DNA from 2 places in the Erwinia sp. TECH1 genome. Region 2 is predicted to be linked to the other one. Evidence: predicted binding sites of a transcription regulator. Region 2 holds the regulator's gene; the other holds the start of a gene.
What was found. The regulator LexA, encoded in region 2, represses DNA repair genes until DNA is damaged. The targets are predictions, from matches to a motif close to TNCTGTATGTACATACAGNA.

Region 1 (4,211 bases), 110 kb from region 2:
TGGATTTATTCATCACGGCGGCGCAGGCAACACCCTGACAGCCTTACGCAGCGGCATCCCTCAGATAGTGTTTGGCGAAGGTGCCGACCGGCCTGTTAACGCCAGAGCTGTTGTTGAGCGAGGCTGTGGGATCATACCCGGTAAAAATGGCATCACAAGCGAAGGGATCAATACCTTTTTGGGCAATAAAGCATTGCGCGAAGCTTCGGCACAGGTTGCCGTGGAAATGGCTGCACAAGCCAGCCCTTCAGACGTTGCAAAAGAGCTTGTTACAAGGCTAAGCGGTTAATCATCGTCAGCTGCGCTATTTGATCCTTACGCCAACAGATAATAACTATGGCCAGTCAGGCTTTTGGCTGGACTCTATACTGCAAAAACAGCTTCGATTTCATTAACGCAAATGAATGTTAGCAACGTTTGCTTTTAACGCTTTGTTGTCTGTTCATGCCTCGGGCTTAGTTCTTATTCTCATCAGTGCCTGTTCAACTTTCTCCGCATTCTGCTCCGGTATAACTTCTTTATTAGCTATGCCGGTTTGGTCACCTGACGCTGTGCGGTATGTCTGAACATAATGTTCTGACCGGCAGCTACAGCAATAAATTTATCTTGCTGGGGTATGTGATAAAGATTTGTCGATCCGGAGGGACGAAGTCGATGCTGATAAAGAAGCCATTTGATGAAAAAAGGGTTGCGTAAGCGCAGAAATATCACAGGCGATACGCTCACCGGTTACACATTCGGATAATCATTTTAACGCCGCCATTCTTACCTGAATTTATTATATCGCGAAGGCCAGATGCGCTCCGGCTCGGTATCCAGGGCTATGGCAATCAGCCTTTCCCCTCTTGGCCAGTGGCGGTTCAGCGCATTGGCCAGCGTGGACGAGGCCAGCCCAGCCTCGCGGGAAACGGCAGACAGCGTCGTGCCTCTCTTCTTCAGCTCGGCAATGATATCTGCCGGGTGCCAGTCCTTATCGGTTATCTCTGTCATCCTTGTCAGCTTCCATCAGACGTTGCTTGTTGAGTATCACTAAACAACTACGATGTTAAGTAATGCTAAACAGTAAGTCAATGTATGATTGTTGATGGTGTTACTGATGATCCCAGCTCGTTTGAAAGCCGCCCGTCTCCATGCTCGTCTGACTCAGGAAAAGCTGGGCGTTCTGGCGGGCATTGAAGAGGAAACGGCGCGCTCGCGCGTTTCGCAATACGAAGGCGGGATCCATCGTCCAACGTTTGAAACGATGTGCGCCTTTGCAAAAGTGCTCAACGTGCCGGAATGCTATTTTTATACGATTGATGACGCCTTCGCCGAGACGATTTTAGCGCTCTGGCATCAGAGACAACGTCCCGCCTGACGCCGTTTTACCAGCGGCCCTGTCACTTTTCAGACAATCGCCAGCCTTGCGGCCGCTCCCCTTATTTCACCCGCTGTAAGCCTGTTCCGGCGCCTTTCCTTCTGTCGCCAGAAGCAAAAAAACCATCGTCAGGCTTGATCGTTTCCCGTAAATGATAATACTGTGTTTATATACAGCTTATTTCGGGATAACCCCATGAATTTACTTCGTCCGGTCGAAGTCCGCGCGCTTCTGCGGCTGCCGCTCTTTATGAGCCGCGTGCCCTGCGGCTCACCTGCCAGCGCGCACGACCATGTTGAACAACGTCTGGACTTAAACGATCTGCTGGTGCAGCGGCCGGAGAGCACCTATTACATTCGCGTCAGCGGCGACTCAATGAAGGATGCCGGGATCGATGACGGCGACCTGCTGGTGGTCGATAACGGTATTGCCGCCGATCACGGCGATATCGTGGTCGCGGCGGTAAACGGCGAGTTCACGGTAAAAAAGCTGCAGCTGCGCCCGGACGTGCGGCTGCTGGCGATGAACAAGGCCTGGCCGCCGATAGTGCTGGCGGAAGAAGAGCAGCTGGATATTTTTGGCGTGGTGACCTTCACCATTAAGGCGATGGAGTAAGCCATGTTGAAAAATCGGGTTTACCGCGCCTGCGCCTCTGACGTTCAGACTTCGCCGCCGCATCAGGTTAAGTTTTTGTTCAGTCGGCTGCACGAGCTGGTGCCGACTAATAATGATTGCTATCTCTGCGCCTGCAACGGCAGCTTTTGCATTATCGATCGTTACCGGCCTGCCGTAGCGGGCAGCCGCGTGCTGATTGATGTGGCAGGCCGCTGCGAATGGGCGCGTATCGGAAATAATCCACAACGAATCGTCACCGATTGCGGGCAAACGATTGAGGGTAATCAGCTACAGGAAGCGATCATACTGGGGGTAGTAATCCGCGAGGTGGTGCCCACCTACCCATTTAATCGCTCTGACATAAGCTTAATTGGCAACGATTAGGAAAATTCTTAAATCTCTGTTGCTGAATAAAAGAAATGTGGTATTTTTATTCATACAAAGGGATATGAAGAGGATATTCAGAGGGAACATGAACAATTCTTATGTTATCAATAATGCTATAAAGTTTAGCCCGGCTGATAATAAGCTATTTTTTTTAAACGGTACAGCTGATGCCATTACTCTTAACCACCCGGCCAGCCTGTGTTTTCTTGAATTAATAAGAAAACAGGGTGAGATAATCACTCAGCAGGATTTTATGAATGAGATATGGCATAAAAATGGAAAATATGTAACAGCCAATACTTACTATCAAAATATTTGCCTGCTACGTAAATGTTTAAAAAAAACCGGGCTGGACGAGAACACTATTGTCACGGTGCCCCGTAAAGGACTGATGCTGCCACGATCCGTTGAAATCAAAATCCTGCCCGTAGCTTCAGCAGACCCGCTTAATCATATGGAAGGCAGGCTGGCGGCCTGCAGCCAGCCTGAACCTACCATCGGAAACGCCCCGACTGAAGTCGCTTCGCCGGGCATTAAGCCCGCGGCAGAACAACCTTTCTCCGATTCGCCAGGGGTTAAGCCATGTGCATTGATACAAGGAACGCAGAGAAAAAAAGCAATGCTGAAGTTCCCCCATGCAGGCTGGAAACGATATAAAACATCTTTCTTATTCACGCTTTTATTCTTTTTTGATTTTATTATAACCATCAAAGTTTTCCCTTAAACACCTACCATAAATATTAATTAACAGTTCCGGATGGATTTTATCCATTCGGATCAAAAAGGACAAAACACCATAAGAAGAAGGAAAGCTTCACACTCTTTAATGCGTGGATGGGCGGCCATCTTTTCTGCTGTTGCATATAGCAGATAAGAAGGAAGATCGGCGAACGCCGTTCTGAAAAAAATCTCCTGTGAATAAGATATAATTCAACAGCCCTGCTGTAGACTTCACTATCTTGTTACTATAAGAATAGCGATAGGCCAGACCACTTCAGGCGCCTGCTTCACTTATTTTTATCATTAAATGGCGCGATGGATCTTAAACAGTGGACTGAGCAGCAATGACTTTGACAGATGCAGGAGGCATCAGTGATAACTATGGGAAAAAATCTTATCGGTAAAAAAAATGGCGTGATCTTCATTATCAATGAAGAGATCACGTTTGATCCTGATAAATGCATTATAAGGAATATCATGCATAACCAGGAAATCAGGCTGAATATGCCTGCCAGCCGTTGTCTTACTCTGCTGTTAATGAATCCGCATTCCGTGATATCCAGGGAGCATTTCCTTGAAGAGGTTTGGCAAAAAAACGGCGTTGTCGTCTCACAAAACACTTATTACCAGAACATATCAATATTGCGCAAAACTTTAAAGCAGGCCGGATTAAGTGGTGAATTTATTGTTACCGTTCCTCATAAGGGGCTAACCTTATGCCAGAACATTACGATAACACACCAAAAAATCAGAGAAACGGATCCGGAGAATGATGTTATTAAAATGTCATACAATAAAATCCATAATATGAAAATAGCACCACAAGCGGAGAAAAAGGAGAGCTCCCGGAAGGCCCTTCCTTTTTTTAATCGAGGGGAAATCCGATTTTTTTTCACGGACGGAGATGAATGCAGGCACATCTTCTCGATGATACTTATCGCTTTGATAATCTCTGTCATCATAACATTGATTAACAGTTATGCTGTAAATGCCAAAGGGATCACCCCCACCACGAAAGAGCAAAAAAGCGAATTACCTTTTTGTTTTGCAAAACAAAACACCGACTGTTCTGAAATTGTTTTAATGAACAGAAGGTTCTCTCTTTCACAAAATCACGCTGTGATTCACAAGT
Region 2 (4,211 bases):
CACGGGTTAGCGAACGCTGACGGGAAGCCAGCAGCGCGGTAACGCACAGGTTCATGGCGTTGGCCGCGCCCGCGTTATTGATCCGCACCATGACGCGCTGGGCGATATCGTTGACCGCTGGCGTCAGCCAGGCCGGACGCTGGGATTCGATCGGATCGATAGCGTCGCGCCATTCCGGCACGTGCTTGTTCAGGTAAGCCACCAGCGGCAGCGGTTCACCGAAGTTGACGTAGCCCTGGCCCAGATTGCGCAGCTTGCGCAGCCCGCGCACCATCTGCATAAAGCCTTCTTTTTCTTTGGTCGCGCCGCGCAGCTCTTTGGCATAGGTGCCAACTTCCATGACGTGCTCGTAGCCGATGTAAATCGGCACCAGCGTAATCGGGCGGTTGCCGCCGCGCAGCATCGCCTGAATGGTCATCGACAGCGTGCCGGTTTTCGGATCGAGCAGGCGTCCGGTACGGGAACGGCCGCCTTCCACAAAGTACTCCACGGAATAGCCACGGGTGAACAGCTCGCCCAGGTATTCGCGGAAAACGGTGGAGTAGAGCTTGTTGCCCTTAAACGTGCGGCGAATAAAGAACGCGCCCAGGCGACGGAAAATCGGGCCGGCCGGCCAGAAGTTCAGGTTGATGCCCGCAGCGATATGCGGCGGCACCAGGCCCTGGTGATAAAGCACGTAGGAGAGCAGCAGGTAATCCATATGGCTGCGGTGGCACGGCACGTAAACGATTTCATGGCCGTCCTGCGCCAGCTGACGCACGCGCTCGCCGCCGTTGACGTTGATGCCCTGATAGAGCTTGCTCCACGTCCAGCCCATGATCCTGTCGGTCAGACGGATTGCCTCGTAGGAGAAATCCGCGGCAACTTCTTCCATCAGCTCAATGGCGTTCTGCTGCGCCTTCTCATGGGAGATTTTCTTACTGCGCGCTTCGTCCTCTACGGCCTTGGCGATAGCCTTGGACTGTAAGAGCTTGTTGAACAGATCCTGACGCACAGGCAGACGCGGGCCGACTGCGGCAAGGCGCTGACGGGCAAAGTGCATTCTGGCCACGCGCGCCAGCTTCTGGGCGATGGTTTTATCGGTGCCGTGCTCGGTTGCCATACGGCGCAGCGACACCATCGGCGAGAAACGCACAAAGCTGTCGCGGCCCAGCCACAGGACGGCGATAAATTTCTGAATGCCGTTCAGCACGCGCAGATGCGGCTGGCTTTCGCCCTGAACTTCACGCCCCGGCGCCCGACCAAACATAATCGAGACGGGCACCATCTGCACGTCCAGCAGCGGGTTGCTGCGATGGAGATCCAGATAGTCGTGAAACGTCTTTACGGATTCCGGATTGGCCGCGTAATAAGGAAATACGCGCGGGCCATCATGAATAAAGACGTAGCGGGGCAGCAGCGTGCCGTCGATCTCCAGCGGGTCTAAAGGATCGGGCAGATCCTCTTTGCGACACTGCTCACGCAGCGCCAGCAAATCGGCCTTTGAATCGTATGGCAGCACATACATAATAGGACGCGACGTATCCAGCCCCAGCTCAACGACCGGCTCGGCAGGGATCGCTTTACTTTTTACCAGCATTTTTACCGGTAAATTCAATAATTTGTAATATAAGTTACGCCAACCTGACATAGACAACATAAAGCCTCTTGTTAGCAAAGCGCCGCAAGCATACCAGAATCCTTGCATGAGATCTGTGGTGTTGCAAAATGTGCGCTACCCTGACATTGACGCTAAACAGAACAAAGGGTTCCCTGATTATGGCAAATAACGCCTCGGGTTTAACGCGGATCATTAAAGCTGCGGGGTATTCCTGGAAAGGATTACGGGCGGCCTGGCAACACGAGGCGGCTTTCCGCCAGGAAGTGGTTGCGGCGGTAGTGGCGATTATTATCGCCTGCTGGCTGGACGTGACGCCTTTGGCCAGAGTCATGCTGATTGGCTCCGTCGCGCTGGTGGTGATTGTGGAAATCCTCAACAGCGCGATAGAAGCCGTGGTCGACAGGCTGGGCAATGAGTTCCACGAGCTTTCCGGGCGCGCCAAAGATATGGGCTCAGCTGCCGTGCTGTTAGCTATTCTGTTAGCGGTTTTTGTCTGGCTGTCGATTCTGCTTTCTCACCAGCCGCCGGGCTAAATAGCTATCACCATGGTTTTTTATCCGGCTTGAGGTTTTCATTGACGAAATACCTGTATATACTCACAGTCGACTGTATAAACAACCAGGGGGCGGGATGAAAGCACTAACGGCAAGGCAGCAGCAGGTCTATGACCTGATTCGCCAGCATATTAACCAGACCGGCATGCCGCCGACGCGGGCAGAGATTGCCGCTCAGCTCGGCTTCCGCTCCCCGAATGCGGCTGAAGAACACCTGAAGGCGCTGGCGCGTAAAGGCGTTATCGAGATCGTTTCCGGCGCATCACGCGGTATCCGCCTGATGATGGAAGAAGTCGATGGCCTGCCGCTGATTGGCCGCGTGGCGGCAGGCGAACCGCTGCTGGCGGAACAGCATATCGAAGGCCATTACCAGGTCGATCCCGATCTGTTTAAGCCGGGCGCGGATTTCCTGCTGCGCGTTAGCGGCATGTCGATGAAGGATATCGGCATTATGGATGGCGACCTGCTGGCGGTTCATAAAACCCAGGACGTGCGCAATGGCCAGGTCGTGGTAGCGCGTATTGATGATGAAGTCACCGTCAAGCGCCTGAAAAAGCAGGGCAACATTGTGCAGCTGCTGCCGGAAAACAGCGAGTTCCAGCCGATTGTGGTGGATCTGCGTGAGCATACCTTCTCTATCGAAGGGCTTGCCGTCGGCGTGATCCGCAACGGTAGCTGGCTGTAATAGCCAGACGCCGTGCCGCCTCTGCGTCGTTGCGATGACGCAGAGGCTTGCTTCTACCGGCGGGCGTATCGCCTACGGCTTTTATTTCGCACCTCTCATATTGTCTGAATCCTTCTGCTGTCTGCCCCTGCCATATTGTCTGACCGTGCCTTCGGTTGTTGTCTGCGCCTGGCATATTGTCTGACCGTGCCTGAATGTCTCCTGTGGAGCGCAAGCCATCGTAGTTCTGTCCGACATATATCGATGCCCGCTCCTGTTCGTATTTAGCGTTTATTGTCTTTTCGTATCCCACGCTGATATTTACTGCCTGTTGGTATTCCGCATTGGCGTTTATTGTGTGTTGGCATTCCGTATGGGCAGTTACTCTCTGTTTGCATCCGTCTTTTCCCGAACCCCGCCGATCGAACTGGAAAAATCGCCTCAGCGCTTCTGTTCTCCCGCTTCTTAAGTATCCGAGCCCGCGCGATTTTTGCTGCCCGGCCCGTGCCGCTTCGCTTTTTTTTAGAAAAATACGCCGCCTCGCCGTGCAAACCTGCCATCTTCTACTACAATTATCTGTACGTTAAGCATTTGGGCAGCGTTTTATGTTGCTGTCAGCGGTTTTGCTGTAACGATAAGCTGTTATCACCTAAGGTTAAGGAGAAACAAGATGAATAAAGACGAAGCCGGCGGTAACTGGAAACAGTTAAAAGGTAAATTTAAAGAAAAATGGGGCAAGCTAACCGATGACGACATGACCGTCGTAGAAGGTAAACGCGATCAGCTGGTCGGTAAAATTCAGGAACGTTATGGCTACACCAAAGACCAGGCTGAGAAAGAGCTGGGCGACTGGGAAACCAGCAATAACCATCGTTTCTGATAAGATAGCCTCCGGAAAGGCTGACTGGCACTGCCAGGGCCGATTCTCCGGATAGCCTTCTAAAGCAAGGGCAGCGCTTCTGGCGCTGCCCTTGTTGTTTTGTCTGGCGCGATCCCGCCGCTTAAATTATTCTGATGGTTGACCGTTTCAACGACCGCGCTTTTTTGTCCCAAGCGTATGATCGTGCTGGCACGCATCCTGATGCTGGCAGGCTTCCACCTCAACGCAGCTTTGGCACAATCCGTGCGCTTCAATCACGCTGTTGGTCAGCGCAAAGCCCGCTGCCCGCGACAAGGACTTCAGAATATCCTGCACGCCTTCCGCATGTTGCTCCGCTACGCCGCCGCAGCGGTCGCAGATCAGCATCGCCGAGGTATGCGCAGGCTCTTCGAAATGATGGCAGACGACATAGCTGTTGGTGGACTCCACGCGATGCACGAATCCCTGCTCCAGCAGAAAGTCCAATGCCCGATAGATAGTGGGCGGTTTGGCCTGCGGTTCGCTGGCGCGCAG

Region 1: a site for LexA is predicted at 1,516-1,535, ahead of umuD (translesion error-prone DNA polymerase V autoproteolytic subunit). Genes of this name have one in related genera too.

The regions. Positions count from the first base shown of each region.
Region 1 covers NZ_JBSRZK010000001.1:610,176-614,386, reverse strand. Annotated here, with positions in the region: gene ACVWZ0_RS02695 (glycosyltransferase) at 1-289, shown strand, start outside; gene ACVWZ0_RS02690 (helix-turn-helix domain-containing protein) at 766-981, opposite strand; gene ACVWZ0_RS02685 (helix-turn-helix domain-containing protein) at 1,097-1,357, shown strand; gene umuD (translesion error-prone DNA polymerase V autoproteolytic subunit) at 1,553-1,972, shown strand; gene ACVWZ0_RS02675 (hypothetical protein) at 1,976-2,356, shown strand; gene ACVWZ0_RS02670 (transcriptional regulator) at 2,445-3,083, shown strand; gene ACVWZ0_RS02665 (transcriptional regulator) at 3,461-4,211, shown strand, end outside.
Region 2 covers NZ_JBSRZK010000001.1:497,657-501,867, forward strand. Annotated here, with positions in the region: gene plsB (glycerol-3-phosphate 1-O-acyltransferase PlsB) at 1-1,630, opposite strand, end outside; gene ACVWZ0_RS02185 (diacylglycerol kinase) at 1,759-2,133, shown strand; gene lexA (transcriptional repressor LexA) at 2,231-2,839, shown strand; gene ACVWZ0_RS02195 (CsbD family protein) at 3,489-3,698, shown strand; gene zur (zinc uptake transcriptional repressor Zur) at 3,846-4,211, opposite strand, start outside.